2 regions of the Microbacterium sp. Nx66 genome follow, and region 2 is predicted to be linked to the other one. Evidence: riboswitches for the same ligand, from Rfam matches in the RefSeq annotation. Region 2 holds a riboswitch; the other holds the start of a gene.

Region 1 (4,206 bases), 870 kb from region 2:
CACGCATGACGAGCTCATCGCGGCGCAGGGCGCGTACTGGCGGCTGTACCAGTCGCAGTTCGAGCAGGCGGCGACCGACCTCGATGCGGAAGCGGCTCTCACCGGCTCGTCTCCGGTGGTCGTGACCGGCGAGGCGGACGCGGAAGCCAGTGCCGAGGCGCAGGCGGCGGACGCCGTGGCGGGAGCAGCCGTCGGCGCCCAGGTTCCGGCGGCCGAGTCCGCAGCAGCGCAGGCGCTTCTCGACGACGGCGCGGACGGCTCCACGCCCCGCGCCTGACCCGCTTCACGCACGATGCCCCACTCCGGATCCGGAGTGGGGCATCGTCGTCAGGACTCAGTCGTCCCCGGAGATGCCGAAGAGCTCGAGCGGGTGGGTGAGCCGCCACCACGGGCTCGGACCGTCCAGGTCCTCGTCGAGGACGAGCGCGGTCTCCGTGCTGTCGACAGGGCCGGTCGTGGTCAGGGTGCCGACCGTCCCGTCCGCCTCCCGTTCCTCCCCGAGGTCGAACACCGTCGATGCGGTCGCGCTCGCCCCGTTCCACAGCACGACGTCGGCGTCCTCGCCCGCGACCACGTCGACGCGCTCACCCCAGGCGGTGACCACGCGCCCGACCACCGTGCCCGCCGGGACGGCCGGGCCCTGGGCCTGCAACGCCGCCTCCGTCTGGGCGAACAGCGCACGGGTGAGGGCGAGACGCGCCTCGTCGTCCTCCTGGTTCAGCGCCGCGGCGTAGAGCCGGACCGTCGAGTCGCCGACGGCGACGTCCTTGGCGGTCAGCAGATTCCACCCGACGAGGGTGCCCGTCTTGATGCCGACGACACCCGGATCGGCGAGCATCCCGTTCGTGTTCTCGACCTTGCCTGCCCCGGGCAGGTCGACAGACCGGGTTCCCACGATCTCGGCGAACACCGGGTTGCGCATGGCCATCTCGCCCAGGGCCACGAGGGCCTCGGGGGTGGCGACGTTGCGTTCATCGAATCCCGACGGCGTCACCACCGTGATGCCGGAGAGCCCGCGTTCGCCGAGCCAGACCTCGGCCGCGGCCGCGAACTCCCCGTCGGACCCCCAGATCTCCGACGCCAGCCGGTCGATGTAGTTGTTGGCCGAGCCGAGCAGGGTGCCCTGGAGAAGCTGGTACTCGGTCAGCACTCCACCCACGGGGACATCGAGTGCGGACTGATTGGCGATCCGGTAGTCCCAGTAGCGGATGCTGTCGGCGTACGAGAAGGCGAACTCCGGACCCTGCTCCCCGGGGGCCAGCGGCAGACGATCCAGCACCATGAGGCTGCTGACGACCTTCGTGATGCTCGCGATGCTCACCGGAGCGGTGGTGGACGCCGCGGTCGTCATCCCGGCGATCCCGACAGCGCCGTCGCCGACCGCGGGCCAGGCGAGCGCGGCGGTGGGGGCGGCGACCGGGGTGAACTCGACGGCCTGGACGGTCGGGGCGACCTCGTGCAGCGGCCAGAGCAGCGTGGTGCCGGCGTAGGAGGCGACGAGGCCGACGAGCACACCGAGCGGGACGAGCAGTCCGGGGCCGGCGATCGCGGGTCGCAGTTTCGCGTCGCGCAGCAATCCCGCCTCGTCCTCCGTGCCGGCCGAGGCGTCGAACTCGGGCGTCGACGACTCCGCGGCGACGAGCGACGGGTCCACCCAGGTCAGCGCGGTCGCCGGAGCCGAGGCATCGGCCCACGACACCGCTTCCGTGACCGGAGGGTCGAGCGCGGGCTCGGCGGACACGGGTGCGGAGTCTTCGGGCCGCGCGTCGACGTCGACGCCGCCGGACGCCTCTTCAGGGGGATCGGAAGCGGTCACTCGCTTACGGTACCGAATACCGCCCGGAATCCGCCGTGCGCGGCTCGGGACGCGCGGGCGGAACGGGGTAGGATCGACAGCACAACCACGGGAGTCCGGCGAGCCGGGCTGAGAGGGAGCGAATCGCGCTTCGACCGTCGAACCTGATCTGGGTCATGCCAGCGCAGGGAGGAGTTCACATGAGTACGTCCACGTCCGCATCCGCGTCTGCGAAGAGCACGGCCGTTCCGGCGCGCGGCTATCTGCGCTGGCGCGTCGTCGACATCGTCGTCGCCAGCGTCCTCGGCGTCGCCGCCGGTCTGATCTTCCTGGCCTGGAACGTCGGATACCTGGGGCCGAAGGCCCTGCTCGAGCCGTTGCTTCCCGGCCTCCAAGGGCTCCTCGACGGCCCATGGCTCTTCGCGGGCGTGCTCGGCGGGCTCATCATCCGCAAGGCGGGCGCCGCGATCTACGTCGAGCTGCTGGCCGCCGTCGTCTCGGCGCTCATCGGCAACCAGTGGGGCGGCTTCCTCACGCTCGAGGCGGGCCTCGTGCAGGGCCTCGGTGCCGAGCTGATCTTCCTGCTGTTCTTCTACCGCCGCTGGTCGCTGCCCGTCGCGATCCTCGCCGGTGCCGGAGCCGCGCTCGCGGGCGGCATCAACAACCTCGTCCTCTGGTACGCCGGCTCCGGTCCCGCCTTCACCGCGATCTATCTCGTGAGCACCGTGATCTCCGGGGCGGTCATCGCCGGTGCGCTGTCCTGGGTGCTCGCGCGCGGCATCGCGGCGACGGGGGCTCTCGACCGTTTCGGCTCCGGGCGCGAGGCGCGCGTGCGCGTCTGATGTCGTCCGAGCAGGTCGCTCCCGCCGGCGTCGAGGCCCGGGGGTGGGGGTGGCGACACGCGAGTCGCCTCGCCTGGGCGCTGCGCGACGTCTCGTTCCGCATCGAGCCCGGCGAGCGGGTGCTCGTGCTCGGTGCCTCTGGCGCGGGCAAATCCACGCTGCTGCACGGCCTCGCCGGTGTGCTCGGCGGCGAGGAGGAGGGGGAGAGCGAGGGGGAGCTGCTCATCGACGGCGGCCCCGCCGTGGCCACCCGCGGTCGGGCCGGGCTCGTCCTCCAGGATCCCGACTCGCAGGTGATCCTCGCCCGAGCCGGCGACGATGTCGCCTTCGGCTGCGAGAACCTCGGGGTGCCGCGGGCGGAGATCTGGCCTCGTGTCGAGGCGGCCATGGCGGCCGTCGGCCTCGACGTGCCGCTCGACCATCCGACCGCGGCGCTCTCGGGCGGCCAGAAGCAGCGCCTCGCCCTGGCCGGCATGCTCGCGATGCGCCCCGGACTCGTGCTGCTGGACGAGCCGACGGCGAACCTCGACCCGGAGGGCGTGCGCGAGGTGAGGGATGCGGTGGAGCGGATGCTCGCCGCGCGTCCCGCCACCCTCGTGGTGGTGGAGCATCGTCTCGAGGTGTGGCTGCCCCTCCTCACGCGGGTCATCGTGATCGGCGCCGGCGGGGTCGTCGCGGACGGCACTCCCGCGGAGGTGCTCGGCACGGAGGGGGAGCGCCTGGCGGCGGACGGCGTGTGGGTACCCGGCCGCCCGCCGGCCGAGCCCCCCGCACCACGCGCGGCGCCCGGGGACGTGCTGCTCTCGGCGCACGGGCTGGCTGTCGCACGGGTGAAGGGGCGTCCGGTGGCGCACGACATCGACCTGGACGTGCGTGCCGGCGAGGCCCTCGCGATCACCGGGCCGAACGGCGCGGGCAAGTCCACGCTGGGCCTGACCCTCGCGGGGCTCCTCCCTCCCGCAGGGGGAGCTGTGATCGCGGCGCCGTCACTCGCGGAGGGGGCCGATCCATCTCCGATCCGGTGGGCGTCTCGCGAGCTGCTCACGCGGATCGGGATGGTGTTCCAGGAACCGGAGCACCAGCTCCTCGCCAAGACCGTGCGCGACGAGCTCGCGGTCGGTCCCCGCGCCCTGGGCGTCCCCGATGACGAGGTGTCTGCCCGCGTCGACGAGCTGGTCACCCGCCTGCGGCTCGCGCACCTCGGTGCGGCGAATCCGTACACGCTCTCGGGCGGGGAGAAGCGCCGCCTGACGGTCGCGGCCGCGATCGCCACGAGACCCCGGGTGCTGATCCTCGACGAGCCGACCTTCGGCCAGGACGCCCGGACCTGGGCCGAGCTCGTGGCGATGCTCGCCACCCTCCGGGACGAGGGATCGGCGATCGTCACCATCACCCACGATCTCGATGTGGCGCGCGCTCTGCACGCCACCCGGTTCGTCCTGGGGGCACCGGCATGACGGCGCTCGCCCCCGCCCCCACCCGCACCGGCGTCGTCGCCCGCATCAATCCGGTCGCCAAGCTGGGGGTGAGCGCGCTCATCGCCGTGCCGCTGGTCCTCACGCTCGACCC
Region 2 (4,206 bases):
TCATGATGCGCGCCCCGGGGAACTCCACGTGCGTACCGGCTGCCGTGTCGATCAGGGCGTCCGGTGCCTCGTCCCCGGGCAGATGCCCACCCTTCACCAGCACCGCGGTCCCCGTATCGGCCGACAGCTCCTGCGCCGCGGCGAGCGCGTCCGCCCAGCCCGCCACCTCGCGCCCCGCGAGGACGGCGAGTTCGGCGAGGTTCGGGGTGACCACGGTCGCCAGGGAGAGCAGGCCCCGCAGCTCGCGCTCTGCGTCGGGATCGAGCAGTCGGTCTCCCGAGGTGGCGATCATGACGGGGTCCAGCACGACGATCGGGGGCTGCGTCGTCCGGAGCCAGGCGGCGACCGTGCGGATCACCTCCCCGTCCGCGAGCATGCCGATCTTCACGGCGTCGATGCGGATGTCGTCGGCGACAGCGTCGAGCTGCGCCCGCAGGAACTCCGCGGGAGGGACATGCACGGCGCGGACGCCCTGCGTGTTCTGCGCGGTCAGGGCTGTGAGGGCTGCCATGCCGTAGCCCCCGTTCGCGGCGATCGCCTTGAGATCGGCCTGGATGCCCGCACCTCCGGACGGATCGCTGCCGGCGATGCTGAGCACGTGCGGCACCGCCCGTGCGAACCAGTGTCGCCGGAAGGCCGCGGCGGCGGCCCGGGGGTCCTCTGCCGCGCACAGCGCCGAGACCACCGCGATGCCGGACGCGCCGGCCTCACGCAACGCCGCCGCGTCCTCCAGGTCCACCCCACCGATCGCGACGCACGGCAGCGGACTGCGCGCCACGAATGCGGCGAAGCCGTCGATGCCGAGCGGCGCCGGATGGTCGGGCTTCGTGCGCGTGGGGCGGATGACGCCGACCCCGAGGTAGTCCACCGTGCCCGGCGGCAGGGCGGCGACCTCGTCGAGGTGCGCGGAGGTGTTCGCCGTGAGCCCGATCAACGCCTCCGGGCCGAGAAGCTCGCGCGCGCGGAGCACCGAGGCATCCGCCTGGCCGAGGTGCACCCCGTCCACCCTGGCACCGCGACGACGGGCCTCGACGGCCGCATCGAGGCGATCGTTCACAACGAGCAGCGCGCGACCGTCGATGGCCGCGGACAGGGCGAGGAGCTGCACGACGGTCTCCTCGTCCGTCGCCTCCTTGTCGCGCAGCTGCACGATGCGGACGCCGCCGGCGACGGCCTCTCGCACGGTCGCGACCACCCCGCGTGCGCCGCACAGCGCCCGATCGGTGACGAGGTACAGGGACAGGTCGACGGTCATCGGGCCTCCTCCTCGACGCGGGCGCGGGCGCGGAGGTCCGCCGGAGTCACGGCGGACAGGGCGTCGAGCAGTGCGACGGCGAAGCTGCCCGGTCCGCGGGAGATCTCCGCTGCCTGCTCGGCTGCGACCGTGTAGACGAGGGTCGCCGCGGCCACCGCCGTCAGCGCATCTGTCGCGGAGCCACGGGCCACCCCGAGGAACGCCGCCATCACCGCGCCCAGGGCACACCCGCCGCCGGTCACCCGTGTGAGGAGCTCATGCCCGTTGGCGATGCGGATCACCCGCTCCCCGTCGGTGAGGAGGTCGACCGGGCCCGAGACGGCGACCAGGGAACCGTACCGGTGGGCGAGCTCGCGGGCCGCCGCAGCAGCCGCCTCGGTCCCGTCCGTCGCGTCGACACCGCGGCCGCCACTGCTGTGTCCGGCCAGCGCGAGGATCTCCGACGCGTTGCCGCGGATGGCGGTGGGGCGCAGCGCGGCGAGCTCGTGCGCGAGCGCCGTCCGCACCGGGAGGGTGCCGATCGCAACGGGATCGAGTACCCACGGCGTGCCGGCGGCGAGCGCTCCCGCCACGGCCTCCCTGCTCGCCGCCCGCTGCTCCGGGGTCGGCGTCCCGAGGTTGATGAGAAGCCCCGAGGCGGCAGCGGCGAACGGCTCGGCCTCGCCGACGATGTCGACCATGGCCGGCGCCGCCCCGAGCGCCAGCAGCACGTTGGCGGTGAACCCCGTCACGACGGCGTTCGTGATGCAGTGCGTCAACGGCGGCGTGGCCCGGACCTCCTTCCGCAGCCTTCCCGCCGTGACGGCGAGGTCGAGGACGGATTGCGGACGCACAGGATCGCTCATCGGCGACATCCCTTCGCTAGTACGAACTAGATCAGGTTCGACGGGTGTGATCTCAGCCGCGGATGCGGCACCCCGTGTCACTGCCTCGCAGTCTAGCGAGCGAGGGCGTCGAGCAGCGCCCGCTCCTCCGTCCGCGTGAGTCCGGCGCGGCGCTCCCGGTCCACGCCCCGTTCGCGCTCGTCCGCTACGACATGCTCCACCGTCTCGTCGAGGGGGCGGAGCGGGCCCCCGCTGCGCCGGTACCGCGCATTCGAGCGGGTCATGAATCCGCGCATCTCGGGCGGCAGCCACAGCGGCAGCGAGCGCGGCCCCGCCCAGTACGCAACGCCTTCGGCGACGAGGCGCTCCTCCGTGCCGACGACGACCGGCCCAGCGTGCCCCGCGGCCGCGCGCACCGTCCGGAGCACGTCCTCCAGGTCGCGCACGTCGCCGATCGCGTTCACGGCACCGGTGACGGTGGCGGACACGACGAACGCAGCGACGTCCTCGACGTCGATGACCTGCGTCGTGCGCCCTTCGAGCGGGGGAAGCAGCACCGGTTCATCCAGGGCACGGAGGAACGCCGCCGCCCAGTAGCCGAAGCGATCGCTCGGGTCACCGTCGCCGACGATGAGGCCGGGCCGGACGAGGAGTGCGCGATCGCCGACGCCCGCCTGCACGGCATCCTCCGCCGCGACCTTCTGTCGCGCGTAGTCGTCGTCCTCACCGGCCTGCGCCGCCGGGTGCCGCGATGCCGACTCGTCGGTCCCGACCGTCTCGTCGTCGCGGTACACCGACATCGACGAGATGTACGTCCACCGAGCGGCACGGTCGCCAAGCGCACGGACCGCCCCGGAGACATGATCGGCGCGGGAGGAGACGTCGACGACGTGGTCCCAGTCCGTGCGCGACACCACGTCGTAGGCGGCCTCCTCATCGCGGTCCGCGAGAACGAGGGTCGCTCCCGGCGGTGCCGGCCGACCGCCGCGGGCCAGGCAGGTCACCGTCGCTCCCGCCCCGAGTGCGTGCGCGGCGATGCGCCCCGACAGCCATCCGGTTCCCCCGAGGATCAGCACATCCGTCATGTGCCCATGTCATCAGGATCGACGACTCGGGGGAAGGGCCTCCGCTCAGAGCGGAGCGGCAGGACAGGCCGTCACGCGAGTACAGGCGTCACGCGAGCGCAGCCCACCACGCGAGCACAGGCCATCACGCGAACACAGGCCACCGGCACTGCTGTCGCCTGATGCCGCGCGAACGCCTGATCCCGCGCGGCCTCGGCGCCGTCGCGGAGGGCGGCCCCGAAGCGGTTAGGGGACGACGATCTCGTCGAGGCCGTCCAACACCGGGATGCTCCAGGACGGGTCCGGTCGCCAGTCGATCCACTCCCGATCGAACGGCCAGTCGCCGGCATGGAAAGACGCGATGGCCGCGACCGCGTGCCGCTCGATCTGCGCCGCCTGCGCGGCGGTCAGCCGCCCCTGGTCGACGGCGGCGACCAGCTCGTCCTCGTCCTTCATCGCCACGCGCCCGTCCTGTGCGATCTCGACGTCGAGGACGTGATCGGAGGTGTAGGTGGCACTGTCGGTGCGCAGGTGCGCGTTCTCGAGGTTGACGTACCAGCCGGCGAAGTCCCACGTCGTCCCGGTGGCCGCGCTCCAGAACAGCCAGACCGACCACGGCACCCCCGCGGGCGCGATGCGCAGGATGCCGTTGCCCCACCACTCCTCGACGATCCGGCGCCGGGGCTCCCGCCACCGCCGATCGAGCGGGACGGTCCGGATGCGCTCCCCGTCCCGCGTGCCCTGGCCTTCCTGCTGCGTCCCGGCGGCAAGCCACGCGACGAGACCGCGCTCATCGTCACGGACGACGCGCATGGGGGTGACGGTCGCTGCCTCCCCCGTGGTCCACCCCGGCTTGCGGTAGTGCCAGTCGAGCTGCGCACCCGGCGAGAGGAACGGCCCCTCCCCGAGCGATCGCGCTCCGGCGGGGACCGAGGGTGGCGTGGGCTGCAGGAGGAGGCTCGTCATCCGGCCACGCTATCGCGAGAGCGCACGGCTCCCCGGAAGGGGCCGTGCGCTCTCCCGGTCAGTCGCGGAGGGCGGCGCCGAAGCGCTCCGCGGCCAC

What was found. A riboswitch is a leader RNA that binds a small molecule or an ion and turns the genes downstream of it on or off. The one in region 2 is predicted to bind thiamine pyrophosphate.
Region 1: linked by a shared signal. The riboswitch ahead of MICNX66_RS15120 (ECF transporter S component) and the one ahead of thiM (hydroxyethylthiazole kinase) in region 2 are both predicted to bind thiamine pyrophosphate.

What each region holds. Positions count from the first base shown of each region.
Region 1 covers NZ_LR880474.1:3,126,012-3,130,217, reverse strand. The annotation lists gene MICNX66_RS15130 (ABC transporter ATP-binding protein) at 1-277, shown strand, start outside; gene MICNX66_RS15125 (D-alanyl-D-alanine carboxypeptidase family protein) at 335-1,816, opposite strand; TPP riboswitch at 1,894-2,005, shown strand; gene MICNX66_RS15120 (ECF transporter S component) at 1,996-2,637, shown strand; gene MICNX66_RS15115 (ABC transporter ATP-binding protein) at 2,637-4,094, shown strand; gene MICNX66_RS15110 (energy-coupling factor transporter transmembrane component T family protein) at 4,091-4,206, shown strand, end outside.
Region 2 covers NZ_LR880474.1:2,252,362-2,256,567, forward strand. The annotation lists gene MICNX66_RS10725 (bifunctional hydroxymethylpyrimidine kinase/phosphomethylpyrimidine kinase) at 1-1,255, opposite strand, end outside; gene thiM (hydroxyethylthiazole kinase) at 1,252-2,100, opposite strand; TPP riboswitch at 2,092-2,185, opposite strand; gene MICNX66_RS10735 (NAD-dependent epimerase/dehydratase family protein) at 2,193-3,164, opposite strand; gene MICNX66_RS10740 (DUF402 domain-containing protein) at 3,390-4,109, opposite strand; gene pheT (phenylalanine--tRNA ligase subunit beta) at 4,168-4,206, opposite strand, start outside.